DNA from 4 places in the Bradyrhizobium sp. HKCCYLRH3061 genome. Region 4 is predicted to be linked to each of the others. Evidence: predicted binding sites of a transcription regulator. Region 4 holds the regulator's gene; each other region holds the start of a gene.
What was found. Region 4 encodes LexA, which represses DNA repair genes until DNA is damaged. Its sites were predicted from a motif close to TGTTCNNNNTGTGTTCNG; they were not measured.
Positions count from the first base shown of each region.

Region 1: the regulator LexA is predicted to act here: its motif matches at 2,403-2,420, upstream of uvrA (excinuclease ABC subunit UvrA).
Region 2: the regulator LexA is predicted to act here: its motif matches at 2,456-2,473, upstream of ACQR2C_RS30085 (helicase-related protein).
Region 3: the regulator LexA is predicted to act here: its motif matches at 1,965-1,982, upstream of ACQR2C_RS15880 (single-stranded DNA-binding protein).

Region 1 covers NZ_JBNPUE010000008.1:238,725-245,967, forward strand. Annotated here, with positions in the region: gene ACQR2C_RS15895 (outer membrane protein) at 1-350, shown strand, start outside; gene ACQR2C_RS15900 (outer membrane protein) at 563-1,303, shown strand; gene ACQR2C_RS15905 (outer membrane protein) at 1,590-2,234, shown strand; gene uvrA (excinuclease ABC subunit UvrA) at 2,512-5,574, shown strand; gene ACQR2C_RS15915 (DUF1963 domain-containing protein) at 5,732-6,028, opposite strand; gene ACQR2C_RS15920 (hypothetical protein) at 6,156-6,482, opposite strand; gene ACQR2C_RS15925 (hypothetical protein) at 6,716-7,030, opposite strand; gene ACQR2C_RS15930 (lipase family protein) at 7,191-7,243, opposite strand, start outside.
Region 2 covers NZ_JBNPUE010000025.1:75,818-83,060, forward strand. Annotated here, with positions in the region: gene ACQR2C_RS30070 (T6SS phospholipase effector Tle1-like catalytic domain-containing protein) at 1-40, opposite strand, end outside; gene rpmB (50S ribosomal protein L28) at 383-691, opposite strand; gene ACQR2C_RS30080 (DUF3108 domain-containing protein) at 1,300-2,076, shown strand; gene ACQR2C_RS30085 (helicase-related protein) at 2,615-6,172, shown strand; gene ACQR2C_RS30090 (RNA-binding S4 domain-containing protein) at 6,246-6,503, shown strand; gene fdxA (ferredoxin FdxA) at 6,617-6,955, shown strand.
Region 3 covers NZ_JBNPUE010000008.1:230,760-238,002, reverse strand. Annotated here, with positions in the region: gene ACQR2C_RS15890 (outer membrane protein) at 1-754, opposite strand, end outside; gene ACQR2C_RS15885 (outer membrane protein) at 948-1,691, opposite strand; gene ACQR2C_RS15880 (single-stranded DNA-binding protein) at 2,143-2,640, shown strand; gene ACQR2C_RS15875 (DUF2306 domain-containing protein) at 2,793-3,191, shown strand; gene gyrA (DNA gyrase subunit A) at 3,363-6,107, shown strand; gene ACQR2C_RS15865 (hypothetical protein) at 6,151-6,408, opposite strand; gene coaD (pantetheine-phosphate adenylyltransferase) at 6,701-7,195, shown strand.
Region 4 covers NZ_JBNPUE010000018.1:84,583-91,825, reverse strand. Annotated here, with positions in the region: gene ACQR2C_RS25835 (hypothetical protein) at 18-230, opposite strand; gene ACQR2C_RS25830 (ComEC/Rec2 family competence protein) at 373-2,676, shown strand; gene ACQR2C_RS25825 (hypothetical protein) at 2,631-2,888, opposite strand; gene ACQR2C_RS25820 (hypothetical protein) at 3,058-3,498, opposite strand; gene lexA (transcriptional repressor LexA) at 3,774-4,472, opposite strand; gene ACQR2C_RS25810 (molybdopterin molybdotransferase MoeA) at 4,678-5,889, opposite strand; gene ACQR2C_RS25805 (LysR family transcriptional regulator) at 6,101-7,054, opposite strand; gene ACQR2C_RS25800 (MBL fold metallo-hydrolase) at 7,139-7,243, shown strand, end outside.

The DNA of each region.
Region 1 (7,243 bases), on a different contig from region 4:
GCTATGCCTGGGGCAACGTGCTCTGGTACGTGAAGGGCGGCGCGGCCGTCACCCACAACAAATACACCGGCACGGCGAATGCGGCTGCGCCCTTCCCGGTCGGCACGCTGCTGGATTCCGCCAGCGAGACCCGCTGGGGCGGCACCGTCGGCACCGGCGTCGAGTTCGGCTTCGCGCCGAACTGGTCGGTCGCCGTCGAGTACGACCACCTGTTCATGGGCTCGCGCGACATCAGCTTCCCGGCCACCGCCACCGTGCTGTCGCGCGTCGACACCATCAAGCAGGACATCGACATGGCGACCGTCCGAGTGAACTATCGATTCGGAGCGCCGATGGGCACCCGCTACTGAAAAAAGCCGCCACTCGCACGCATTCGGAAAGGCCGGCCTCCACGCCGGCCTTTTTCGTGTCAACAGCCCGGCAGCGTCGCGGCGTTTTTGTGCTAAATATATGATTTATAACGCTTTTTCGTTTCTGTGGCGGGCGCGTTACAGCGTCTCCGGGATGCCCTGTGTATGACTTGCCCATCGCTTGTCATTCCAACCTCCCGGGGGAGAATTTGATGAAGAAGTTGCTTGTGATCACGACGGCCCTCGCCGGCGTCGCGGCCGCCACGTCCGCGTCGGCGGCCGACATGGCGGCACGGCCCTACACTAAGGCGCCGCCCATGGTCGCGCAGATCCTGAGCTGGTCGGGCCTCTACGCCGGCATCCAGGGCGGCGGCGGCTGGGGCACCAGCAAGGAAACCTTCCTTGGCCGCTTCAATGCGCCGGGCTTCCTGGGCACCCAGAACTACAACACCAATGGCGGCTTCGTCGGCGGCGTGCTCGGCTACAATTGGCAGGTCGACAACGTCGTGTTCGGCCTCGAAGGCGACTATCACTGGGCCGACATCAACGGCCGCTCCGCAGTGGTCAATGCCGGCGTGGGCGACACCTTCTTCACCAAGCTGACCAGCTTCGGCGACATCAAGGGCCGCCTCGGCTACGCCGCAGGTCCCGCTCTGTTCTTCGTGAGCGGCGGTGCCGCCGTGGGCCAACTGCAGCACCGCTACGACGGCGTGCCGGGCAACGTCTTCAGCCAGACCACCACCCGCTGGGGCTACACGGTCGGGGCCGGCGCGGAATACATGTTCGCCCCGAACTGGTCGGCCAAGCTCGAGTACAACTATCTCGACTTCGGCAAGAGCGCGATCCAGTACAGCGCTTTCGCGACCAACCGCTCCGAGTGGAAGGACACCGTCCACACCGTCAAGGTCGGCCTCAGCTACCATTTCGGCGGCCCGGTCATTGCCAAATACTGATACCTGCAACCGACAGGTTCCGAGAAAGGCCGGCGAAAGCCGGCCTTTTTTGTTGCCCCGATACCACCGTGCCGGCTCGCCACACACGGAACCAAGCAATTGAGTAACATAGGCTTTCTGGAACTGGGCCGTAAAAACGCGGTTTGGCCGCGAGTGTGTCTTCAGGGTGACGGTAATCCGTACGGAACCGGGCTATAGGAACCTCGTCAACTTGAACGGGTGAGTCTGTTTCGTGCGTAAGCTTATCGGTGCGATGCGGACTTCGAGGAATAAACTGGAGACTGGAATGAAGAAGATCTTGCTCGCGACCGTGGCCCTGGCCGCCCTGGCCGCTCCCGCTGCCGCCGCTGATCTCGCCGCACGCCCGACCTACACCAAGGCCCCGGTTCTCGCGCCGGTGCAGACCTGGACCGGTTTCTACATCGGTGCGATGGGTGGCTACGCCAATGAGGATGCTGACTTTGCGGCCATGAAGGGCGGCTTCGCCGGTGGCACCGTCGGCTACAACTGGCAGCAGGGTGCTGTCGTGTTCGGCCTCGAGGCCGATGCTGCCTGGGCTGACATCAATGCCTCCGTCGGCGCGCTTGGCGTGACCGCCGAATCGAAGATCCGTGACTGGGGCACCGTCCGTGGCCGCATCGGTTACGCCTTCGGCCCGACCCTGCTGTACGCCACCGGCGGTTACGCCTGGGCGGACAACCGCATCTCGCTGACGGCTCCGGGCGTCGCCGTTTCGGACAGCAAGATCCACTCGGGCTGGACCGTCGGCGCAGGCGTCGAGTACATGTTCGCCCCGAACTGGTCGCTGAAGGGCGAGTACCTCTACAAGAGCTTCGGTGGCGAGAGCTACACCTTCACCGGCCTCGGCACGCTCGCGACCGGCACGCTCAACGTGCATTCCGGTCAGGTCGGCATCAACTACCACTTCTAAGAACGTCGCCTCCGGGCCAACGCACACAGCCTCCGCTCTGCCAGAGCGGAGGCTTTTTCTTTGCGGGATCGCGCACAGGGCCGGACGGAACCGGCAGCCTCCTGCCATTCGCTGCCATTCCCTGAGCGCATTGTTGATGATTCGCTGACGGTACTGGAAATCCGGCCACGTTCTTCCTACGTTCCGACGATACCTTTTCCCTCTGGCGTCCGATGGCCGGCTCCCGGCAGAACGCGCCTGCAACAATGGCGCGGTCTCGCGCCGTGGGACGATCGTCATGGATGAAGTGCTCAAGGCCAAGCAGCGCGCGCAAGCCAACCAGTCGAGCCTGCGGGCCATCACCATCCGCGGCGCCCGCGAGCACAATCTGAAAAACATCGACGTCGAGATCCCGCGCGACAGGCTGGTGGTGTTCACCGGGCTGTCCGGCTCCGGCAAATCCTCGCTCGCCTTCGACACCATCTATGCCGAGGGCCAGCGCCGCTACGTCGAATCGCTGTCGGCCTATGCACGCCAGTTCCTGGAGATGATGCAGAAGCCGGATGTCGACCAGATCGACGGCCTGTCGCCGGCGATCTCGATCGAGCAGAAGACGACCTCGAAGAATCCGCGCTCGACGGTGGGCACCGTCACCGAGATCTACGACTACATGCGCCTGCTGTGGGCGCGCGTCGGCGTGCCCTACTCGCCGGCGACCGGCCTGCCGATCGAAAGCCAGACCGTGTCGCAGATGGTCGACCGCGTGCTGGCGCTGCCCGAAGGCACCCGCCTCTATCTGCTGGCGCCGGTCGTGCGCGGCCGCAAGGGCGAGTACAAGAAGGAGCTCGCGGAATATCTCAAGAAGGGCTTTCAGCGCGTCAAGATCGACGGCACCTTCCATGAGCTGGCCGAGGCGCCCACGCTCGACAAGAAGTTCCCGCACGACATCGATGTCGTCGTCGACCGTATCGTCGTGCGCCCCGATATCGGCCAGCGCCTGGCGGAGAGCTTCGAGACCGCGCTGAAGCTCGCCGAGGGCTTGGCCGTGATCGAGTTCGCGGATGCAGCCCCTTCCTCGTCATCACCGGGCCGCGCCGAAGGCGCGAGACCCGGTGATCCATCCTCTTCGAAGGAGATGGATGGCCGGGTCAAGCCCGGCCATGACGAGAAGAAGAAGGTGGCCAAGATCCACGACAAGAGCGGGCCCGAGCGCATCCTGTTCTCCGAGAAGTTCGCCTGCCCGGTGTCCGGCTTCACCATCCCCGAGATCGAGCCGCGGCTGTTCTCGTTCAACAACCCCTATGGCGCGTGCCCCGAATGCGGCGGCCTCGGCGTCGAGCAGCACGTCGATGCCGACCTCGTGATCCCCGACAAGGACGTCACGCTGCGCAAGGGCGCGATCGCGCCGTGGGCCAAGTCGTCATCGCCCTACTACCTGCAGACGCTGACCGCGCTGGGGAAGTTCTACAAGTTCACGCTCGACACCAAGTGGAAGGATCTGCCGAAGAAGACGCAGAACGCGCTGCTGCACGGCTCCGGCGACGACGAGATCAAGTTCACCTATGAGGACGGCGTTCGCGCCTACGACACCAAGAAGCCGTTCGAGGGCGTGATCACCAACATCGAGCGCCGCTTCCGCGAGACCGAGAGCGAATGGGCGCGCGAGGAGCTCGGCAAGTACTTCAACGACGTGCCCTGCGCCGGCTGCAAAGGCTTCCGGCTCAAGCCCGAGGCGCTGTGCGTCAAGGTCGGCGGCAAGCACATCGGCGAAATCAGCGATCTCTCCGTCAAGGGTGCCGGCGAATGGTTTGCCGAGGTGCCGAAGGCCCTGAACGCGCAGCAGACCGAGATCGCCACCCGCATTCTCAAGGAGATCCGCGACCGCCTGACCTTCCTGCTCGATGTCGGCTTGAACTACCTGACCCTGGCGCGCTCCTCCGGCACCTTGTCCGGCGGCGAGAGCCAGCGCATCCGCCTGGCCTCGCAGATCGGCTCGGGGCTGACGGGTGTGCTCTACGTGCTGGACGAGCCGTCGATCGGCCTGCACCAGCGCGACAATGCCCGCCTGCTCGACACGCTGAAGCGGCTGCGCGACCTCGGCAACACCGTGATCGTGGTCGAGCATGACGAGGATGCCATTCGCCTCGCCGACTACGTGCTCGACATCGGCCCCGGCGCCGGCACCCATGGCGGCAACATCGTCGCCGAGGGCACGCCGGCCGAGATCATGCGCAATCCGGCGTCGCTGACCGGCAAATATCTCACCGGCGAGCTCGAGGTCGAGGTACCCGAGCGGCGGCCACCGAACCATCGCCGCACCATCAAGGTCGTCAACGCCCGCGGCAACAATCTGAAGAACGTCTCCGCCGAGATTCCGCTCGGCCTGTTCACGGCGATCACCGGCGTGTCCGGCGGCGGCAAGTCGACGCTGCTGATCGACACGCTGTACAAGGCGATCGCGCGCAAGCTCAACGGCGCCAACGAGGCGGCGGCGCCGCACGACCGCATCGAGGGCCTGGAGCACATCGACAAGATCATCGACATCGACCAGTCGCCGATCGGCCGCACGCCGCGCTCGAATCCCGCGACCTATACCGGCGCGTTCACGCCGATCCGCGAATGGTTCGCCGGCCTGCCCGAATCCAAGGCGCGCGGCTACGAGCCCGGCCGGTTCTCGTTCAACGTCAAGGGCGGCCGCTGCGAAGCCTGCCAGGGCGACGGCGTCATCAAGATCGAGATGCACTTCCTGCCCGACGTCTACGTCACCTGCGACGTCTGCAAGGGCAAGCGCTACAACCGCGAGACGCTCGACGTGCTGTTCAAGGGCAAGTCGATCGCCGACGTGCTCGACATGACCGTCGAGGAGGCCGCCGAATTCTTCAAGGCGGTGCCGCGCGTGCGCGACACCTTCGAGACCCTGCGCCGCGTCGGCCTCGACTACATCCATGTCGGCCAGCAGGCCACCACGCTGTCCGGCGGCGAGGCGCAGCGCGTGAAGCTCGCCAAGGAATTGTCAAAGCGCGCCACCGGCCGCACGCTCTACATCCTGGACGAGCCGACCACCGGCCTGCACTTCCACGACGTCAAGAAGCTTTTGGAGGTGCTGCACGAGCTGGTCGCGCAGGGCAACACGGTCGTCGTCATCGAGCACAATCTCGAGGTCATCAAGACCGCCGACTGGGTCATCGACCTCGGCCCCGAAGGCGGCGACGGCGGCGGCGAGATCGTCGCCTGGGGCCCGCCCGAGGACATCGTCAAGGCCCCGCGCAGCTACACCGGGCAGTTCCTGAAGCCGGTGCTGGAGAAGTCGGCCAAGCCGAAGAAGCGCAGCCGCGGCGCCGCGAGCGAGGCGGCGGAGTAGTTCCGTCGCGCCGTCATTGCGAGCGAAGCGAAGCAATCCAGAGCCGGGCGCGAGACTCTGGATCGCTTCGTCGCTCCGCTCCTCGCGATGACGGTCGGGACGACGGGCTCCTGCGCCATGCGAGAGGTCGCTGCTTGCACGGACCCTAGATCGTACATCAGTTCGATTGAACGAACGACTCCGACGCGTAGCAATCGAAGCACAGGAAGACGTAGATCATCCCGCAATCCGCGATACATATCTCGTCATTGATCGAATCGAGTTGACCGTAGAACGTCATCTTGACCCGGCAGGTCTTGCAGGTCGGCCATTCATCACCCTGGATGAAATCGGGGCTTCCACCGAGCCGGTGCCTGCGTCCGATCGGCTTTGGCGCCCATTTGAAAGGTGGCATTTCGCGCGCGACGTCATCCAACGGTTCAGGGACGAGCTGAAACGGCGGAATGACTTTCATGCGCGGGTCCGCTGGACTTCGAGGTTACAAGGCTTTCCCAGCCTATCGTCTCCCCCCTGTAACGCAACGACAAAGCCCGCCGCTCAGCCAAGCGCGACGGGCTTCATCGTTGCTCTACCAACTCAACTCACCAGCGATAATACCCGCTGCGCGTGCCGTTGTTGTTGCCGCTTGGGCCGACGTCGCCCTGGGTCGAGCTCGGGGTCGGGTGGTTGGTGCCGTTGTAGCCGGCACCCCAGCCCGGGCCGTCATACTCGCCCGGTGCAACCGCGACGTAGCCTTCCTCATAGACCGGTCCGGGCGCCCAGGCGTAGGAATCGCGGTAGGCATAGGTGCTGGTGACCTGGCCGCCATAGCCGTAGCCGCCGGGGCCGTACTCGCCGGCTGATGCGGCGGCGGTGCCGGCGACCAGCGTGACCGCGGTCAAGGCCGCCAAACCAAACATGCGCGTCATGAACTTGCTCCTTCGTTCCTAATTATCGCGGAGCAAACAACGTAAGGACCCTGCCGGTTCCGCGGCAGGTCACGACAATGCTGCGACACAACGCTTCGCTCACATTGCCGCGATTGAATGATTCCAACGCGGCTGCATCTTGGCGGCTCCCTGCGAAAAACGAGCCCGCCACTCGTGTCCGGGCGGCGGGCTCGTCAACTTGACGCTGACTTATCTGAAAGCTCTGAAAGCGACTACCACTGACGATAGACGCCGGTCAGCGTGCCGTTGTTGTTGCCGGACGGACCGACATCGCCCTGGGTCGAGCCCGGTGTCGGATGGTTGGTGCCGTTGTAGCCGCCGCCCCAGGCCACTGGGCCAGCCACCGGACCCGGCGCGTAGGCCGCCCCCGGCGCTGCGCCATACACCGGCTCGGAATCCGTGGTCTGCGCCGGCGGCACCCAGGCCATGGAGTCACCGAAACGGGCATAGCCCTGCGCGGACGCAGCGGCGGTGCCGATCACCAGCGTGGCTCCGGCCAGCGCGGCCATCTTGATCGTGCGTTGCATGTCTCTCTCCTTGCTTCTGTGCGGGGTCAACCACCGCACCGCGCAAGGCGTTCCTGCAGCGCACACTCACAAAAATCGTGATCAAAGGTTGATTGGCCGCCGCACCGAGCCCCTTGCAGGACTGAGCGAACCCAGCCCCGCAAAAGCTCCCCTGCGACGCTCAGGCCGCGACCGCGACCGCCCGCGGCCGCGCCACGCCGGTCTTGGTGACTC
Region 2 (7,243 bases), on a different contig from region 4:
CGTTGCCGGTGCCGTCGCAGCAGATGACAATATTCTTCATGGCAAAGGAATGTCCGCAATAATGCTACCGCAACGAGTGTAGAGCATCCGGCTGGTGTTGGGGAGGTCGGTTCCCTATGGCACTTCGTCTGGGTCGCTGTTGCGCGCGGCGCGGCCGACATGGCGGAGTGACTGCTGGACGCCGTTGTACGAACGGATGGTCACCCGACTTGTCCTGCCGCCCCGCGCCGGCTGCCTTGTCCAGAGTTGTCAGTTGGTCACGGCATCCGCAAGCAAAACGGCCGGATCTCTCGACCCGGCCGTTTCGACATCTCGTTCAGCTCGAAGCCCCGCTCGTGACGCGTCCGGCTTCTGCATCAATCTTGAATTTCGGTTGGCTCTCTCAGCTCGCCTTCGCGACCGGGGCAGCGTCCGCCGCCTTCTTCTCGATGGCGCGCTTCAGCTCCAGCGCGCGCGGCGACAGGGTCGCGGCGTTGGCCTTGAGCAGATAGGCGTCGAGGCCGCCATTGTGGTCGACGCTCTTGAGCGCGTTGGTCGAAACGCGCAGGCGCACGTTGCGGCCGAGTGCATCCGAGATGAAGGTCACGTTGCACAGGTTCGGCAGGAAGCGCCGCTTGGTCTTGATGTTGGAGTGGCTGACCTTGTGGCCAACCTGGGGACCCTTGGCCGTCAGTTCACAGCGCCGCGACATGGCAATAAATCCTCTCTCATCCCCGCACCCTTCGTCCGCCTATGTCGGCGGGCCGCGGGGGTCCAAAACTCGTCCAGCTCGTCTCTGGGAGATGCGGTCCTATAGGGGGGATGCGGCTTTTCGTCAAGGTTTTGAAGGCCGCAGCAAATACAGGGAGCCGGGCCGGCGAACCCGGAGGACGCGACCCATGCCTCCTCCTGGTCGGGCCGAAATCGCCGACCAGCAGAAAAGCAGGCGTGTAATCAATAGTATAGCCGGCAGTTTAGACCATATAAAGGGCGCATTCGGACGTGATGGATGGATATCCCGCGAACGGTCCGGAATGGCGGCATGCTGGCGCGGTCGGAGGTTCGCGGCTCGGTTCCGGCAGCGCTGCGGACGACGGTTCTGAGTGCTGTTCAGGCGCAAAGCGCTGGACAAACCGCCATTGTCGGACGGTTCGCGTTGTTTGAAGGCGTTTTTGGCTTAAGTAGCAAGGACGGCGCGTCGGATCGGTCCGGCGCTCAGGCAGGCGGATCGGCAGGATCATTCGTCACGTGACCATCATCTCGGTTCCCTCATTTCTCTCGGGCCGCCTGGCCGCGGCCGGGGCAGCGCTCTGCCTGTTGTTGCTGGCGCAAGGCGCCCAGGCGCAGGCTCGGTTGGACGCTCAATACGAGGCTTCCCTGGCCGGCATCCCCGTCGGCAAGGGCACCTGGGCGGTCGAGATCGGGGATGATCAGTATGGTGCTGCGGCTCAGGGCGGCACCGCCGGCCTGCTCAAGAGCTTCTCGCAAGGATCAGGCACGGGCTCGGTGCAGGGACGCGTCGTCAACGGCGCCCTGGTCGGCCAGAGCTACCAGGCCTCGACCTCCACGGGAAAGAAATCGGAGCAGATCCGCATCAATCTGCAGAACGGCACCGTGAAGGACTTCGCCATCGAGCCGGCGCCTCCAGTCGATCCCGACCGCATTCCGGTGACGGATGCCCACAAGCGCGGCGTGCTCGATCCGATGACGGCCTCTCTGGTGCGGGTGCCGGGCAATGGCGAACTGCTGTCGCCGGACTCCTGCCGCGGCGCTGCGCCCGTGTTCGACGGCCGCATGCGCTACGAGCTCAAGCTCGACTACAAGCGCATGGAGAACGTCAAGGCTGACAAGGGCTATCGCGGTCCGGCGCTGGTCTGCGCGATCTACTTCACGCCGGTCGCGGGCTACATCCCGGACCGGCCGGTCATCAAATATCTGGCTCAGGCCCGCAACATGGAGATCTTCTTCGTGCCGATCGCCGGCACCCGCGTGCTGGTGCCGTTCAAGATGGTGATCCCGACCCCGCTGGGGACCGCGATGCTGGAGGCGACGTCGTTCATCACCCAGGCGGCGCCGCACGTCGCCAAGACCCAGTAGCGCCTCGTATCGCTGCTCCTCCACATCCGAATCTCGTCGCTGTGGCACGGCCCCGTCAGCGGCTGAGCCGCAACAGCGGCCGTGGCGTGAAGGTCTGGCGGCATGCCGTCCGCTCTCGCTTGAATGCGATGGAGATTCCGCGTTGACCTCCGATTTGCCGGTCCCCGTATGGATGCTGTCTGCTGCGCGTGAATCCGTTTGACTCTTCCCTGATTCTGATTCGACTCGGGACGCCCTGAAATGCGCGCCAGTTCCATCGCGAAAGCGTTGCTTGTGGAGCCCGCGAAAACTTGATCTAGTGCTGGCTTGATCGCAGAGCGCGAGATGTTGCGGTGAACGAAGCCTGAAAGCCGACAGAGTCAGCGATTCCTTCGCGATTCGTTCTCAAGGCGTTCCGAAGCTTAAGCTGCGGCACTATATGCGTCACAATGTGAGACAGGGGTCAGCATCTCAGCCTCTCCAGACACACGACAATTCCGCATCCGTCGCGCGTGAACGACGCGCTTCCAACGCCGGCTTCGAGACCCACATTTAACGAATGGCTTTTTCGTCCTCTTCGGCTGCCTCGCCTTTCGAGCGCACGTCCGACCGTGCTCCCGGAAGCGGCGTCACCGCCGTGCTCGGCCCCACCAACACCGGCAAGACGCATCTGGCGATCGAGCGCATGCTCGCGCATTCCTCCGGCATCATCGGACTGCCGCTGCGGCTGCTCGCGCGCGAGGTCTACAACAAGATCGCCGATCGCGTCGGCAGCGAGGCCGTCGCGCTGATCACCGGCGAGGAGAAGATCAAGCCGAAGAACCCGCGCTATTGGGTGTCGACGGTCGAGGCGATGCCCAGGGATCTCGACGTGTCGTTCCTGGCCGTCGACGAGATCCAGATCGCGTCCGATCTCGAGCGCGGCCATGTCTTCACCGACCGCATCCTCAATCGCCGCGGGCGCGACGAGACGCTGCTGCTCGGGGCTGCGACGATGCGCCCCATCATCGAGCGGCTGTTGCCCGGTGCGTCGATGGTGACACGGCCACGATTGTCGCAGCTCGAATTCGCCGGCGACCGGAAGATCACGCGGCAGCCGCGCCGGACCGCCATCGTGGCGTTCTCGGCTGACGAGGTGTACGCCATCGCCGAGCTGATCCGCCGCCAGCATGGCGGCGCCGCCGTGGTGCTGGGATCGCTGTCGCCGCGCACGCGCAACGCGCAGGTGGCGATGTTCCAGAACGGCGACGTCGACTATCTCGTCGCCACCGATGCGATCGGCATGGGGCTCAATCTCGACGTCGATCACGTCGCCTTCGCATCCGACCGCAAATATGACGGCTATCAGTTCCGCCGGCTCACGCCGTCGGAGTTTGCCCAGATCGCCGGCCGTGCCGGACGCGCGACGCGTAACGGCACGTTCGGCACCACCGGACGTTGTGCGCCGTTCGAGCCCGAGCTGGTCAATGCGCTCCAGAACCACACCTTCGATACCGTGAAGGTGCTGCAATGGCGCAACTCCAGGCTTGATTTCGCGTCCTTGAGCGCGCTCCAGGTCTCCCTGGCGATTACGCCGGGGCATGACGCGCTGACGCGCGCGCCGACCGCGGAGGATCTGCGCGTGCTCGATCATGCCGCGCGCGATGCCGAGGTGCGCGACATGGCGCATGGCGCTGAAGCGGTCGAGCGTCTCTGGGAAACCTGCCAGATTCCCGACTATCGCAGGCTGTCGCCGGCTGCCCATGCGGAGCTGGTGACCACCGTGTTCGGCTTCCTGATGCAGAAGGGGCGTATTCCGGACGCCTGGTACGCGGCCCAGGTCGATCAGGCCGACCGCGTCGATGGCGACATCGATACGCTGTCGGGGCGGATTGCACAGATTCGCACCTGGACCTTCGTGGCCAACCGGCCCGACTGGCTGCGCGACCCTGATTATTGGCAGGGGATTACCCGCGAACTCGAAAATAAATTGTCAGACGCCCTTCATGAACGGCTCACGGAGCGTTTCGTTGATCGTCGTACCAGTGTATTGATGCGGCGCCTGCGGGAGAACAGTGTTTTGAATACGGAAATCGGCAAGACCGGCGAAGTGATCGTTGAAGGGCACGCGATCGGCCGCCTGGATGGATTCACCTTCGCGCCCGACGCCGCCGAAGCCGGCTCGGAGGCCAAGGCCTTGCAGGCTGCTGCCCAGAAGGCGCTGGCCGGCGAGATCGAGGCGCGCGCCGAGAAGCTGTCCGGCGCGCCCGACGAGCACATCGTGCTCACCGCCGACGGCACGATGCGCTGGACCGGCGACGCGGTCGCCAAGCTGGTCGCGGCCGACGACGCGCTGCATCCGCGCCTGCGCATCATCGCCGACGAGCGGCTGACGGGTGCTGCGCGCGACAAAGTCCAGGCGCGGCTCGATCTGTGGCTGAAGACGCATATCGAGAAGCTGCTCGGCCCGCTGTTCGAGCTGTCCAAGGCCGAGGACATCACCGGCATCGGCCGCGGCATCGCGTTCCAGCTCGTGGAGGCGCTCGGCGTCATCGAGCGCGCCAAGATCGCCGCCGAGATGAAGGATCTCGACCAGCCGTCGCGCGCCACCTTGCGCAAATATGGCGTGCGCTTCGGGGCCTATCACATCTACGTCCCGGCACTGCTCAAGCCGGCGGCGCGCGCGCTCGCCGCGCTGCTGTGGGCCGAGAAGCAGGGCAATGTCGACATGTCCGCGCTGACCGGCGCCCAGCATCTGGCGAGCTCGGGCCGTACCTCGTTCCCGGTCGACAAGGCGCTGCCGCGCGATGCCTATCGCGTGCTCGGCTATAAGCAGGCCGGCGAGCGCGCCGTGCGCGTCGACATCCTGGAGCGGCTGGCGGACCTGATTCGTCCCGCCCTGGCCTGGCGCGACAATGCGCCGGGCGAGAAGCCGGCCGGCGCCTTCGACGGCCGCGGCTTCGTGGTGACGCAGGCGATGACCTCGCTCACCGGCTCGGCCGGCGAGGACTTCGCCTCCATCCTGCGCGCGCTCGGCTATCGCATGGAGAAGCGTCCGCCGCTGCCGCCCAAGCCGATTGAGAAGCCCGTCGAGGCTGCTGCCATCGCGGAAGCTGCTGCTGCCGAAGCCGCTCCGGCAGATGCGCAGGCTGTGCCGGGCGAGGACCTCGCAGTTGTCGCCGGCGAGCCGGCCGACGAGCAGGTTCCCACCGTCGCGGAGGCCGCCGTCGCTCCGGTGACCGAGCAGGCCGTCGCCGTGCCCGCGATGGTCGGTGAGGAGCAGCCGGAAACCACGTCGGGATCGGCCCTGGCATCGCTGCCGACCGTCGATTTCGTCACGCCGGATGTGGCGGACGCCGCTTCCATGGCCGAGACGGCTGCCGAAAGCGTCGTCGCCGAGGCGGAAACCGCCGTCGCTGCGGATGCGCCGCAGCCAGAAGCCGCGGAGGCCGTTGCGAACGAGGCAACAAGCATCGGCGACGCTTCGGCTGAAGCTGCCGCGGCGGAAACTGCTGCTGGATCGACCGCCACCGAGGCTTCTCCCGCCGAGGCCTCGCCTGCTGCCGAGCCCGTCCTGGTCGAGGTCTGGCGGCCGGGCGGGCGGTCGGAGGAGCGCAGGCCGCGCCACGACCATCATCATCGCGGCCGGCCCAACCGTCCGCAGCATGAGCGCGGGCAGGGGGGCGGCGGCGGTCAGGCATCGGCCGGGACCGCTCCGGCCGAGGGCGGCGAGGCGCGCGAGCGCCATCACCGCGGCCATGGCCGGCGCGACCGGATGAAAGAGTTCGGCAAGGACTTCCGCAAGGGCCCGCCGGAGGCGGGTGCGGCGCCAGCCGAGGGCGCATCGGCGCCGGCGCGCGAGGATCGCGGGCCGCGCCGCGATCATGATGCCAAGGGGCGCGACCAGAACCGGGATCGCAACAAGGGCGGCAAGTTCGGGGGCGACCGCGAGGGGCGCGGTGGCCGCGACTTCGGCAAGGGCGGCCGCGACAAGCGCGACAGCGGCCCGGCGCTGCGGCCCTACGCATCGAGCAGCGGCGGCGGCCGGGATCGCGACCGTCCGGTCGATCCCAATTCGCCGTTTGCCAAGCTTGCTGCGCTCAAGGAGCAGCTCGCGGGGAACAACCGCAAGGACTGAGCGGCAAGATCGGTTGGCAAGATTGGTTGGAAGGACAACGCCGACGTCCGACACCCCGTCAGAGCGCCAGCGCATCGACAAATGGCTGTGGCATGCGCGGCTGGTGAAGGCGCGCACCAGCGCCGCGGCGCTGGTGTCGTCGGGGCATGTCCGGGTCAATGGTGTGCGCGAGACCTCGCCGGGCCATGGGGTGAAGACCGGTGATGTGCTGACCATCGCGCTCGATCGCAGCGTGCGCGTGCTCAAGGTGACCGGCTTTGCCGCGCGTCGCGGCGACGCCGCGTCCGTGCGCGGGCTCTACGACGACCTCGAAGGTCGCGGCCGAAGTTGATTGGTTGCGCCGGCGCAATTCCAATTCAGTTCTTCGCCCCGCTTCACTTGCGGCACACCACGTCCTGCGCTAGTCCAAGCCAGCCGATTTGTCGATCCGTTCCGGAGCCCTGGATGACTTACGTCGTCACCGAAAACTGTATCAAATGCAAATACACCGATTGCGTTGAGGTCTGCCCGGTAGACTGCTTCTACGAGGGCGACAACATGCTGGTGATCCATCCGGACGAATGCATCGATTGCGGCGTGTGTGAGCCGGAATGCCCGGCCGACGCGATCAAGCCGGATACCGAGCCGGGGCTGGAGAAATGGCTGGGTGTGAACGCCGAATATGCCAAGTCCTGGCCCAATATCACGCAGAAGAAGGACCCGCCGGCGGATGCCAAGGAGCACGACGGCGAGGACGGAAAATTCGAGAAATATTTTTCATCGAAGCCGGGCGCCGGAGACTGACGGGTCACCTCTGCACCGGCGCGAGAGCGGCGCCGGCAATTCTGCCGCTGGCCGTGGCTGATTGGAATCGCCACGCGGAAACAATGGCCTAGAACGAGATTGCGGCGAGCGGGAACCGCCGCATGAGTTGTTCTATTCCGGCACGCTTCACTTAACCCTAACTTCGTGGACCCGTCACAATACCGCCCCTGCGGCCTCTAAATCATTGATTTTTGCGGTAAATGTGCTATATATAGCACATTCTCAGAGCCGAACCCGGCCATGCGTACCTTTTTTTGGCCGCCCTTT
Region 3 (7,243 bases), on a different contig from region 4:
AGTGCTTGGAGACGACGGGACCGCCCCAGCGATAGTTGACGCGGACCGTCGCCATGTCGACGTCCTGGCCGACCGCATCGGTCCGGCCCGCGGCTCCGCCGGGAACACCGGAGAAGCCCAGGGTGCGGTTGCCCATGAACAGGTGCTCGTATTCGGCTGCGACCGACCAGTTCTTGGCGAAGCCGACCTCGACACCGGTGCCGACCGCAGCCCCCCAGCGCGTGGCGCTGGACTGGTCGAGAGCCGCGCCCGTTGCCGTGGCGAGACCGTTGTACTTCTCGCTTGCGACCGCGGCGCCGCCCTTTACGTACCAGAGCACGTTGTTCCAGGAATAGCCGACCTGGCCCGTGAACACGCCGATGCCGTTGATCTTGGTCTGGTTGGTCACGGCCGGGGCGAACTGGCTGGTGTTGCTGCCCTTGAGGTTGGCCCAGTTGCCCTGACCTTCGACGCCGAATACCCAGCCGCCAGCCTGCCAGCGATAGCCGATCTGGCCGCCCGCCAGCGCGCCGGTCGCATCGTGGCAACCCTCGGCGTTGGTCGCAGCGACACCTGCGAAGCTGACCTTGTTGGTCCAGCAGGTGCGGGAGGATGCGCCGCCGGCGTTCAGGCCGACATAGAAACCACTCCAATCATAGATCGTTGTGATCATCGCAGGCGCTTTGGTGAAGGTGCGCGCGGGCAGATCGGCAGCGATGGCCGGCGCAATCCCCAGCGCCAGCGAAGTTGTCGCCCCCAGCAACAGCCTTCTCATCGCATTCCCCAAACCAAGTCCGACGCCCGCACGCACGCTCTCACCAACGCCCACCCGCCGGACCTTGATAGCCCCTTCCGCCGTAAAAAGCCGTCACCCAAAGGACACAACGGCTCGGCAAGTACCGGTTCTGGCACGCAAAAAAAGGCCGGCGCGAGGCCGGCCTTTCGACATATTCGCTTTTGGCGTGCGATCAGTAGCGCGACATGCCCGGACCACCGAAGTGGTAGGAGATGCCGGCCTTGACGGTATGGACGGTGTCGCTCCACTCCGAGCGGTTGGTCGCGACCGGGGAGTACTGGATCGAGCTCTTGCCGAAATCGAGATAGTTGTACTCGACCTTGGCCGACCAGTTCGGAGCGAACATGTACTCGGCACCGGCGCCGATCGTCCAACCCCAGCGCCAGTCGTTCTGCACGAACACGTTGCCGGGAACGCCATCGTAGCGGTGCTGCAGATCGCCGACCGTGGCACCGCCGCTGACGAAGAGCAGTGCCGGACCCGTGGCCCAGCCGAGCCGGCCCTTGATGTCGCCGAAGCCGCGCAGCTTGGTGAAGTAGGTGTCACCGACGCCGGCGTTGATCACGGCCGAGCGGCCGTCGATGTCCGCCCAGTGATAGTCGCCCTCGAGGCCGAACACGATGTTGTCGACCTGCCAATTGTAGCCGATCACGCCGCCGGCGAAGCCGCCGGTGATGTCGTAACGCTGCGTGCCGGCAAAGATCGCCGTATTCGGCGCACCGAAGAAGGTCTCATCGCTGCGGCCCCAGCCGCCACCGCCCTGCAGACCGAGATAGAAGCCGGCCCAGGTCGGAAGCGGAGCGGGCGCCATCACCGGGGCCTTCGTGTACGGGCGGGCGGCGAGATCGGCGGCTCCCGCCGGCGTCAGCGCCCCCAAAACCATCAAGCTGACAGCTCCAAGAAAAATTCTTTTCATCCCAAGTCTCCCGCTTTGGGCGTCTCCAAAATGGTCCCCGGAGACGCACGTCTGTGAAGTTGGTGCGACCACGCTTGCGGCCCCAATCCGTCCTCAAATATACGCGATTCAACCCTGGATACCGTCTCCCAAAAGCCACAGGCGGGGAGGAAGTGGGACGATGTAAGCTGATGAAAGTTAATCGCTTTTTCGTGATTGACGGAACTTTTTCGCGGTTCCATTGGGTTCCATCGGGTTCCTTGGAACTCGACGCACGGTTGTAGACACAGGCGCGCGAACAAAACTGGAACAATGGCCGTCCGCCTGCTATATGTGGATAAACAATGGACGAGGCGGGTGGACCGCGCGGCAACCGTATAGGGTCCGCCGCGAGAGGAAGGGTTAGCCACCGGACGCCGTGAGGCCGGTGTGGACGGCCGGTCCGATGATCGAGAACCGCGGGAGAGTGGTGATGGCGGGTAGTGTGAACAAGGTGATTCTGGTCGGCAATCTCGGCAAGGACCCCGAGATCCGGCGTACGCAGGATGGGCGGCCGATCGCCAATCTGAGCATTGCGACGTCGGAAACGTGGCGCGACAAGGCGACCGGCGAGCGCAAGGAAAAGACCGAATGGCACCGTGTGGTGATCTTCAATGAAGGTCTCTGCAAGGTCGCCGAGCAGTATCTGAAGAAGGGCGCCAAGGTTTACATCGAGGGCGCGCTGCAGACCCGCAAATGGACCGACCAGAGCGGCGTCGAGAAGTACTCGACCGAGGTCGTCCTGCAGGGCTTCAACTCGACCCTGACGATGCTCGATGGCCGTGGTGGCGGGGGCGGCAGCTTCTCCGATGACATGGGTGGCGGCGATTTCGGCAGCAGCGGTCCGTCGATGGCGCCGCCGCGCCGCGCAGTCGCTTCGGCCGGCGGTGGCGGACGCAACAGCGACATGGACGACGACATTCCGTTCTGAGCCGCCTGCGTCCTCGGTCGATACAAGGTGGCTTCCGTCCGTGTCGGGACGGGAGCCGGGGCGATCACCTCGGGTCTCGCATTGCAGGCGATCGCGCGCGTCTGACGTTTCGTTCGCTTGAGCTGTGCGTAACCTGACCACCGGGGTGTTGCATGAGCTTCGCACCGCTGCTCGCCGCCGAGCCCGCCGTCCTGCTGCACGCTGTCGCCGCGATGACGGCGTTCGCACTGGGGCTGGTCCAGTTCGCAGCCCCGAAAGGGACCTTGCCGCATCGAACGCTCGGCTGGATCTGGGTCACTCTCATGGCCGCCGTTGCGGCCAGCTCGTTCTGGATTCACACCATCCGGCTGGTCGGTCCCTTCAGCCCGATTCACCTGCTGTCGCTCTATACGCTGGCCGTGCTGTCGGTTGCGGTGTGGGCTGCGCACCGCCATCGGGTGGGGCCCCACCGCCGGGCCATGATCACGCTGTTCTCCGGCGCCCTCGTGATTGCCGGACTGTTCACGCTCATGCCTGGACGGATCATGCACAAGGTGGTCTTCGGCCCATAGCCAAACAGGGTTCCCGGAGCCTGCCATGGGCGGCCGCGGCAACCGGTTAAGTCCCTGGAAAGGCGAGCAGAAAAAGCGCGCTCCGAACCCCCTTGGGGGTGGCTAGCGGCAGCGCCATGCGCTATATGATTCCAAGCGATTTTCGCGTGTCAAAACCGACCGGTATCCCCTTTGTCCGATAAAGAAGATGAGAAGCCCGGCGAGCCGGGCGGACCTTCCGACATTCGTCCCGTTTCCATCCTCGACGAGATGAAACGCTCCTACCTCGATTACGCGATGAGCGTGATCGTGTCGCGAGCGCTGCCCGATGCGCGCGACGGCCTCAAGCCCGTGCACCGGCGCATCCTGTATTCGATGTACGAGCAGGGGCACACGCCCGACAAGAAGTACGTCAAGTCCGCGCGCGTGGTCGGCGACGTCATCGGTAAATACCATCCGCATGGCGATCAGTCGATCTACGACGCCATGGTGCGCATGGCGCAGGACTTCTCGATGCGCGTGCCGCTGATCGACGGCCAGGGCAATTTCGGCTCCGTCGACGGCGATCCCCCCGCGGCCTATCGATACACCGAAGCGAAGCTCGCCAAGTCGGCGATTCCGCTGCTCGACGACATCGACAAGGACACCGTCGACTTCCAGGCCAACTACGACAATTCCGACAAGGAACCGTCGGTTCTTCCGGCCAAATATCCGAACCTGCTGGTCAATGGCGCCGGCGGCATCGCGGTCGGCATGGCCACCAACATCCCGCCGCACAATCTCGGCGAGGTGATCGATGCCTGCATCGCGCTGATCGACAATCCCGCGCTCACGATCGACGACCTCATCAACATCATTCCAGGGCCGGATTTCCCCACCGGCGGCATCATCCTCGGCCGCGCCGGCGTCCGCTCGGCCTATCACCTGGGCCGCGGCTCGATCATGATGCGCGGCAAGGTGACGATCGACACGATCCGCAAGGATCGCGAGGCAATCATCATCTCCGAGATTCCCTACCAGGTGAACAAGGCGACGATGGTCGAGCGCATCGCCGAACTGGTGCGCGAGAAGAAGATCGAAGGCGTCGCCGACCTGCGCGACGAAAGCGACCGCGACGGCTACCGCGTCGTCGTCGAGCTGAAGCGCGACGCCGTGCCGGACGTCGTGCTCAACCAGCTCTACAAGTTCACGCCGCTGCAGACGAGCTTCGCCGCCAACATGCTGGCGCTCGACGGCGGCCGCCCGCAGACGATGACGTTGAAGGACCTGCTGACGATCTTCGTCGCGTTCCGCGAGCGTGTCGTCACGCGCAGGACCAAGTTCCTGCTCAACAAGGCGCGCGACCGCGCTCATATCCTGGTCGGCCTTGCCGTGGCCGTCGCCAACATCGACGAGGTCATCCGGGTCATCAGGACGTCGCCCGATCCTGCGACCGCGCGCGAGGCGTTGATGTCGCGCGACTGGCCGGCGCGCGACGTCGAGGCCATCATCACGCTGATCGACGATCCGCGCCACCGTCTTTCCGAGGACGGCACCATCCGGCTGTCGTTCGAGCAGGCCAAGGCGATTCTCGACCTGCGCCTGCAGCGCCTGACCGCGCTCGGCCGTGAGGAGATTTCCGACGAGCTCGACAAGCTCAAGGTCGAGATCAACGACTATCTCGACATCCTGCGCTCGCGGGCGCGGGTACAGGGGATCATCAAGGACGAGCTCGCCGCTGTTAAGGCGGAGTTCGGCACGCCGCGCCGCACCGTGATCGCCGAGCAGGAAGGCGAGGTCGAGGACGAGGACCTGATCCAGCGCGAGGACATGGTCGTGACCGTGTCGCATGCCGGCTACACCAAGCGCGTGCCGCTGTCGGCGTATCGGGCGCAGCGCCGCGGCGGCAAGGGCCGCTCGGGCATGCAGACCCGCGAGGAGGATTTCGTCAGCCGGCTGTTCGTGGCCTCCACGCACACGCCGGTGCTGTTCTTCTCGTCGCGCGGCCAGGTCTACAAGGAGAAGGTCTGGCGGCTGCCGATCGCGGCGCCCAACGGGCGTGGCAAGGCGCTGATCAACATCCTGCCGCTGGAGCAGGGCGAGCGCATCACCACCATCATGCCGCTGCCGGAGGATGAATCCTCCTGGGCCAATCTCGACGTGATGTTCGCGACCACCGGCGGCAACGTTCGCCGCAACAAGCTGTCGGATTTCGTCGACGTGCGCCGCTCCGGCATCATCGCGATGAAGCTCGACGAGGGCGAAGAGATCGTCAACGTGCAGATCTGCACCGAGCGCGACGACGTCCTGCTCACGGCGTCGGGCGGGCAGTGCATCCGCTTCCCCGTCACCGATGTGCGCGTCTTCACCGGTCGGACCTCGATGGGCGTGCGCGGCATCGCGCTCGCCGGCGGCGACAAGGTGATCTCGCTGTCGATCCTGCGCCATGTCGAGACGACCTCGGACGAGCGTACGGCGTACTTGAAGATGCGCCGGGCGATGTCGGGCGATGCTGCCACCGAGGAGCCGGTCGAGGCCGAGGGCGAGGAGGCGGCCGCTGGCGCGATCCAGCTGTCGCAGGAACGCTATGTCGAGATGTCGGCGCAGGAGCAGGTGGTGCTGACCGTCTCGGTCAACGGCTACGGCAAGCGCACCTCGTCCTACGAGTACCGCACCACCGGCCGCGGCGGCAAAGGCATCGTCGCGATGTCGGTCAACAACCGCAACGGCAAGCTCGTCGCCTCATTCCCGGTCGAGGATGGCGATCAGATCATGCTGGTGACGGACAAGGGGCAGTTGATCCGTTGCCCCGTCGACGGCATCCGCATCGCGGGACGCTCGACGCAGGGCGTCATCGTCTTCGACACCGCCGATGATGAGCACGTCGTTTCGGTGGAGCATATCGGCGAGGAGGCCGAGAACGGCAACGGGAACGCTGACCAGGCGAATGGCGAATAGGGCGTAGCGAATAGCGGATGACGCAGGTCTTTCGCTGTTCGCCTCACTGCGTCCGCTCGACCGAGACCATCCTGGCCTCGCGGATGGTTCCCCGGGTTCCGGCGCTGCGCAGGCAGCCCGCCTCGAAGTTGGGCCAGGCCTGCTGCGAGCAGTCGCGGCCGATTGGGCGGATGTCCAGGCGGTCCGCCTTGGCCAGCGGACGCGGCACGCTGGCTTCGACCTGGGGAGCGAAGCCGGGCAGGAGGGTGATGCCGGCAGCCACCAAGCCGGCTGCTGCGACTGCAGATAGCGCTTTGATCATGACGGTCCCCTGTCTGGGCCGTTCGGCCTGTGTTCGTTAACGATTTGATAACCAGATCGGGTTTCGAGACGTCTTCGCGGGACGGGCGAATTGGTTTCGTCTCGGCGCGAGCGTGTTTCATGTCGGATGTTCCGACGAAACAATCGCGGTAGCCGACCACGGTTCCGGCCCATCGGCGTCGCACCTCGTTCCATCGCAATGCAGTCTCTCGGCCGCTCTTTGCCCATCACAGCCACGCCAGCGCGCCTGACGGCGGCTTGCCGGCCTGTTCCGGGCGGTATAGGACGAGCGCATGCAACGCATTGCGCTCTATCCGGGCTCGTTTGATCCCGTCACCAACGGCCATCTCGATGTGGTCCGGCAGGCCGTCCACCTCTGCGACCGCCTGATCGTCGCGGTCGGCGTGCATCACGGCAAGAAGCCGCTGTTCTCGACCGAGGAGCGGCTGGCGATGGCGCATGAGATCTTCGGCCCCGTGGCAGCCGCGGCGGGCTGCAGCTTCGAGGCTTCGACCTACGACAATCTGACGGTCACGGCCGCGCAGAAGGCCGGTGCGATCATGATGATCCGGGGCCTGCGCGACGGCACCGATTTCGACTACGAGATGCAGTTGGCCGGCATGAACCAGACCATGGCACCGCAGGTCCAGACGGTGTTCGTTCCAGCCTCGGTGGGTGTCCGTCCGATCGCAGCCACGCTGGTTCGCCAGATCGCCGCCATGGGCGGTGAGATCTCGCATTTCGTGCCGCCGTCGGTGGCCGAAAGTCTCAAGGCCAAGTTCAAGTGATCCTTCAGGCACCGGCCGGTTCCGGCGGTGCCTTCCTCTCCACATCGT
Region 4 (7,243 bases):
CGCGGGACGCTTGCAGCTCAGCTGATCGCGTCCTGGCCGGCGTTCGTCAGGGTCGGCACACCGTCGGTGAGCTCGACGAGCCCGCGCTCGGCGAGGAGCGAGAGGTCTTCCTCGGCGACTGGGGACAGCGTGAGCCGGTGGGCCTTGATGTCCCGGAGAGTCCAGCGGAGGTGGATCGCCCTCTCGAGCGCGAGATCGGCGAAGGGGTCGTCAATACCTTTAGCGTCCATACCCCGATAAGCGCGTGCGACGCGAAAAGTTCCAAGCCAAGTGCGCGTGCAGAAAGCCAGGATTCCCGTTCCGTTCTGCTAGGCGGCCTCGCGCAGCTTCCGATAGCCTTCCCGCCCGGTCGGGTCACGGGTGGTGTTGGCAATGGCGGAGCCGGTCAGGCCGCCAGCAGGACGTCCAGGAGGGCGGCGCGGGATCGCGGGCGTGATGGCCGACGTCTGGCCGCCGCGGGGCGCGCTGGCCGGCGGCTGGCCCGCGATCCGGCCCGGCGCGTCATCGGCATTCGCCGCGCGCCTCAAGATCTGGGCGGCCGAGGAGGCCGGGGCGGGCCGGCTGCTGCCCTGGGTGCCGGTGGCATTCGGGGCCGGCATCGCGCTGTATTTCACCGCCGATCACGAGCCTGTGCTCTGGATCGCCGCGATCGCGGCGGCGCTGCTCTGCCTCGTCGCCATCATGATGCGGCGGCATCGGCTGTTTCCGGCGGCCGTGATGATCGCGGCGGCGGCGTGCGGCTTTGCCACCGCGACCATCAAGACCGCGCGGGTGGCGCATCCGGTGCTGGCGCGGCCGCTCTATTCGGTGGCGCTGTCCGGCTTCGTCGAGGCGCGCGACATCCGCGAGCGCAGCGACCGCATCGTGCTGCGCGTCACCGCGATGGAGAGCCCGCGCAACGCGATCACGCTGGCGCGGGTGCGGCTCGCGGTGCGCAAGGGCACGGCGCCCGAGGTCGGCAGCTTCGTGCAGCTCAAGGCGCGGCTGCTGCCGCCGATGGCCCCGGTGCGGCCGGGCTCCTACGATTTCGCGCGCGACATGTTCTTCCAGGGCATCGGAGCCTCCGGCTTCGTGATGGGCGCGATCACGACGGCGCCGCCGCCCCAGGCCGCCGGCTTCGGCCTGGGCTATGCGGCGGCCATGCAGGGCCTGCGCGACGCGATCGACGCACGCATCCGCGCCCGCCTGTCGGGCGACGAGCGGGCGATTGCCACCGCGCTGCTGACAGGCCGGCGCGACGCCATCACGCCCGATGTCAACGACGCGATGTTCGTCTCCGGTCTCGGCCATGTGCTGTCGATCTCAGGCTATCACATGGCGGTCGTGGCCGGCGTCGTGTTCTTCGCCGTGCGCGCGCTGCTGGCGCTGATCCCAGGCCTTACCGTCAGCCACCCGATCAAGAAATGGGCGGCGGCCGCGGCGCTGGTCGCGGCGGCGTTCTATCTGTTGCTCTCAGGCGCGGAGGTCGCGACCCAGAGATCGTTCTTCATGACGGCCGTGGTGCTGATCGCGGTCATGGTCGACCGCCGCGCCGTCACTTTCCGCACGCTCGCGGTCGCGGCGATGATCGTGCTGATCGCAGCCCCCGAGGCGCTGGTGCATCCGAGCTTCCAGATGTCGTTCGCGGCAACGCTCGGCCTGGTCGCGCTGGTGCAGTTCGGCCTGCCCAGGCTGTTCGCGACGCCGGACAGCTCCACGACGCAGCGCGTCGCGCTGTGGGGCGGGCGCGAGCTTGCGATGCTGCTGCTGGCCTCGCTGATCGCCGGGCTCGCGACCACGCCCTATGCCGCCTTCCATTTCCATCGCGTGACGCCCTATGGCGTGCTCGCCAATCTCGCGGCGATGCCGGTGGTCTCGGCGCTGGTGATGCCGGCCGGCCTGATGGGCTTGCTGGCGGCGCCGTTCGGCCTGGATGGCGTCTGGTGGTCGCTGATGGGCCTCGGCATCGACTGGATGATCGCGGTGACGCGCTGGGTGGCGGCGCTGCCCGGCGCGGTCGGGCGCATCCCGGCCTTCGGCATCGGCTCGCTGATCCTGGCCAGCCTGGGCGTCATCGTGATCGGCCTGCTGCGCACACCCCTGCGCTGGTCGGGCGCCGTGGGGCTCGTGGTGGCCACCGCGTGGGCCGCCACGACGCCGCTGCCCGATGTGCTGATCGCCGGCGATGGGCGCGCGGTGGCGGCGCGCGGCCGTGACGGGCGCCTGCATGTGATGCGCACCGGCAAGGATGTGTTCGCCACCAAGGAGTGGCTCGCGGCCGACGCCGATGCCCGGCTGCCGACGGATCCGTCGCTCGCCGATGGGGTCTCCTGCGACGAGGCGGGCTGCGTGGTCGCGATGGCCGACGGCCGCTTCACCGCCCTGACCCTGCGCGCCGAGGCGCTCGCCGATGATTGCACCCACGCCGCGCTGATCGTCACCGCGCGCGCCGCGCCGTCATCCTGCGCGGCGGCCGTCATCGATCGCGAACGGCTGCGGCAGCAGGGCGCCTTGTTGCTGGTGCAGCAGGGCATAGGCTTCGCCGTGACGCCGGCGCGCGCCGGCGGCACTGACCGCCCATGGTGGCCGGCACCCGCCGAGGCCGGCGCGTTCGACACGACGCTGACGCCGCGTGCGCCGGCCGCGCCGCTTCAGGACGCGACGCCGCCGGAGACCGAGCAGAGCGAGCAGGATTGAGTGCCGGGCAGCTCGAACGTGCCGCGATGATACTCGGTGTCGTCTGGTCCATCGAACAGCGATGGACCTTCGACCAGCGTGAACGCGGCGCCCGGATAGCGTTGCCAGATGGCGACGTCATCAGCCGTGACCGTCAGCCATCCGAACGCAAGCATGTAGCGGCCGGGCTCGGTGATCCGTCCGGCCTTGTTCCAATCGATCTTGTTGACCACGGCGGCAAGCTCCCCCGGCAAACAATGCCGGCCGAGGGATGTCGTTCCTATCCGATGCGATGCCGGACGTTCGCCCGAGAGGACTTTGCGCTTGCAGAACCCAAGTTGACCAAGTCTCCCACCGTCGAAAGCGCGCTCACGACCGACAGAAATGCCGACGCGCAGGCCCTCAGGTGATGCTGATGCGGCGAATCGGTGTGGCATGCGACGTCGGCACGTCCTCGCCGATGTCCGGGCGACGCTCTGCCGGCTGCTTGCTGACCGGCAATTGCAGCACGGTGACGCGCTGGCCCTCGCAGAGCTGGGTCACCAGCACGTGGCGGCCGTCGGCGAACTCGATCGCGTCGTGATGGCGATCGGGAATGTGGGTCTCGATGCTGTTGAACTTTGCGACGCGCTCGCGGATCGTCCGGGTCCAGAGCCAGCGGCTGTCGTAGCGGACGTCCTCGGCGAAGGCCAACTCGGTGCCGGGCATCATGCAGACTGCGACGGTCGGCTCGCTCTCCAGGGCGAAGCCGCGGGTGGCGGTGCCACGGAAGGTCATCGAGATCAACGTCTCGCCGACCTTGGCGGGACGGGACGCAACCGCATGGAGGCTGTAGTCACACATCGGATCGCTCCTCGTTGAGAGATAGCCGACCCACGCTCCCCCCGGACAGGCGCAGGCCTCTATCAGAGTGGACATCGATGGTGATGTTAGCGCGCGCTTCGCGGCAATTCTGCGCTGATCTGCATCGCGTGTGCCCGCGGCCGATCACAAGCGTTTGAGCATGCCGCGCTGCACATCATGAGGTGCATTCGCGCGTGACGTATTTTGCTGGGCAGCCTCCAGCTCGGCGGCGAAAGCGCGTGCGCCCGCCGCCGATCGACCGATCCCATTCGCGATCAGTACTTGCGGTACAGCCCGACCAGCTTGCCTTGGATCTTCACCCGGTTCGGCGGCAGGATGCGCACCTCGTAGGCGGTGTTGGCCGGCTCGAGCGCGATCGATGCGCCGCGACGGCGGAAGCGCTTCAAGGTCGCTTCCTCATCGTCGATCAGCGCCACCACGATGTCGCCGGTGTCGGCGGTCTCGTTGCGCTGGATCAGCGCCATGTCACCGTCGAGGATGCCGGCATCGACCATCGAGTCGCCGCGCACCTCGAGCGCATAGTGATCGCCGTTGCCGAGCATGTCCGCAGGCACGCTGATGGTGTGGCTGCGCGTCTGCAGCGCCTCGATCGGGGTACCGGCGGCGATGCGGCCCATCACCGGCACCGCGACAGGGCGCTCGCCATCGTCCAGCGCGGGAGTGCTGGTGCGCACCTTGCCGAGATTGCCTTCGATCACCGACGGCGTGAAGCCGCGACGGTTGCCCGCGGCCTGCGACAGCTCGGGCAGCTTGATCACCTCGATCGCGCGGGCGCGATTCGGCAGCCGGCGGATGAAGCCGCGCTCCTCGAGCGCCGTGATCAGGCGATGAATGCCGGACTTTGAACGCAGATCGAGCGCATCCTTCATCTCGTCGAAGGACGGCGGCACGCCGGCTTCCTTGAGCCGCTCGTTGATGAACCGCAGAAGTTCGTACTGTTTGCGCGTCAGCATTTCGACCTGGTCCCCGGTTTGTTGTTGTCCGAGTCCAGGAGCTGCGCCTTGAGCACAAGCCGGCTGAGAGCGCCCTGGAGTCGGACCGTCATCGCGTCGCCCGCAACATACTAAAAACAAATCATGAACGGACACTATATGTTCGATGTGTGTTCCGCAATCCTAAAAATATGATGAACGGACCGGGCTTTACCGGGGAAGCGGCTCAGTTCGGCAGGCGCAGGATTTCGCACGGGCTGCCGGCAGGCGCCTTCGGCGCAAACGCCGGCCGGATCACCAGCGCCTGCGACAGCGCGAGATTGCCGAGCAGCGACGAATCCTGCTGCGTCACCGGTGTTGCGACCAGGGTGCCGTCGGCGCGCTCCTTGAGCTGCGCCCGCAGATAGTCCTCGCGCGAATCGTTCGCCCCCAACTCGCGGCCGAGCAGGGCGGTCTCGCGCAGCATCACGGCCTCGTCGCGGCCGAGCAGGTGCCGAATCAGCGGCACCATGAACAGGATGGCGCAGACATAGGACGACACCGGATTGCCGGGCAGTCCGATCACCCTGATGTCGCCGAGCCGTCCGTGCATCATCGGCTTGCCCGGCCGCATCGCGATCTTCCAGAACGCCATTTCGACGCCCTCGGCCTCCAGCGCCTGCTTGACCAGGTCGTGATCGCCGACCGAGGCGCCGCCGGTCGTGATCAGGACGTCGGCCTCGGCCGCGCGGGCGCGCCGGATTCCAGCGACCGTCGCCTCCATCGTATCCGCGGCGATGCCGAGATCGATCGGCGTCGCGCCCTCGCTGCGCACCAGCGCCCGCAGCGCGTAGCCGTTGGAATAGACGATCTGCCCCGGGCCGGGCGTCGAGCCCGGCATCACCAGCTCGTCGCCGGTGGCGAGCAGCGCCACCTTCGGCCGCCGCCGCACCGGCAGCGCCGGATGATTCATGCTGGCCGCCAGGGATAGGTCGCGGTCGCTGAGTCGGCGCCCGGCCTTCAGCAGCACCATGCCCTGGTGGAAGTCGACGCCGGCCGGCCGGATGTGCCGGCCTGTGATCGCGGCCTCGGTGATCACGACATGGCCGTCCTCGGCGATCGTGTCCTCCTGGATCACCACCGCGTCGGCGCCTGCGGGGACAACGCCGCCGGTGAAGATCCGCGCCGCCTCGCCGGGCCCGACCACGCGATCGAACGGCCGTCCCGCCGCGACCTCGCCGATCACCTTCAGCCGCGCCTTGGCCTTGGCTGCGTCGGCCGCGCGCACCGCATAGCCATCCATCGCCGACATCGCCTCGGGCGGCTGCGTCCGCAGCGCCGCGAGGTCGCGGGCCAGGATGCGGTGATAGGCCTCGTCCAGCCCGACCATTTCCTCAGCCAGCGGCTCGGTGCCGGCGAGCACCGCGGACAACGCATCGGAGACCGGCATCAGGGCCATGGGATTACCTTCGGACGAAGACGGGCAGATCGACTGAATCGCCTTCTAACCGAACGCGCACGGGGTGGCCAAGAGCCTAAGCCGCTCCCGGCTTTCCGATCGTCTGAAGGTGCGTCGCGTGGCCCGCCGCCTCACGATCGCGCGAGAAACTCTGCAATCATGCCGGGGGGCAGTCGCGATCTGCTCACGTGCACACGGAGTCCAGACGGAGCTATCCGGCAGCCGCGCGACAGGCGGCGCGCTCGGTGGTGTGCAGGATGTTTGCCACCATGTTCCGCAGCCAGACCGATGCGGCATCGCGGTCGAGCTGCAGCGGCCAGACCATCGAGACCGCCGGCAGCCGCAACTTCAACGGCGCCGGACAGAGCGCCAGTCCAAACCGCGGGCCGTAGAGCCTTGCCATCCGGGTCGGGATCGTCGTGATCACCGGTGAGGCGGCCACCGTCGCCAGCACGCTGAGGAAATCCGAGGAGGCCGAGACCACGTTGAGCTCGGTCCCGATCTCATCCAGCGCCGCCTCCAGGCAGCCCTGCAGGCTGTTGGTCAGCGTCACCAGTGCGTGCGGAAGCGACAGATAGGCATCCAGGCCGATCGGTGTTTTCATCGCGATGCGCTTTGGATTGTAGACGCAGCTCAGCGCCTGCTCGAACAGGAACTGGGATCGGTGCCGCAGCGCCACCGCCTCGAAGCAGCCGACGCCGACATCCAAGGCGCCCTCGTCGAGCAGACGATGCACCTCGTTGCGTTCGGTCGGACGGCTGAGAAGCCGCACGCCGGGCGCCGTTCGACGCAGCTCCGCCGTGAGTTCGGGGATCAGCAGCAGCTCGACCTCGCTCGAGAATCCCAAGCGGATGGTGCGCTGCTCGGTCGCTGGGTCGAACTCCGGTGCGGCGTGCAACGCAGCCTGCATCTGGGCCAGCGCCGCCCGAACCGGTCCGGCCAGCACCGCAGCCTTGGGGGTCGGCTGCATGACCGTGCCGACGCGGACGAACAGCTCATCCTGCAGCAGCACGCGAAGCGTCGACAGCGAATGGCTCATCGCCGGCTGCCCGACCTTGAGGCGCGCCGCCGCGCGCGTCACGCTGCGCTCCTGCATCAGTGCGTCGAATGCGACCAGCAGGTTGAGGTCGAAGGAACGAAGATCGAAGTGGTCGATGGACTGCATGAGTTGGATCGATTTGAGGAATGTATGACCTAATCGTAGATGTCGGCCCAGACAAGATCACCGTTCGGATCGAGGCCGCCAAACATGCAGGACATCACGACCTATCGCGTCGGGGACGCCACCATCAGCAGGATTTTCGAGATCGGTCTCGATGCGGTCGAGGGGGAGTTTCTGTTTCCAGGCGTGGAC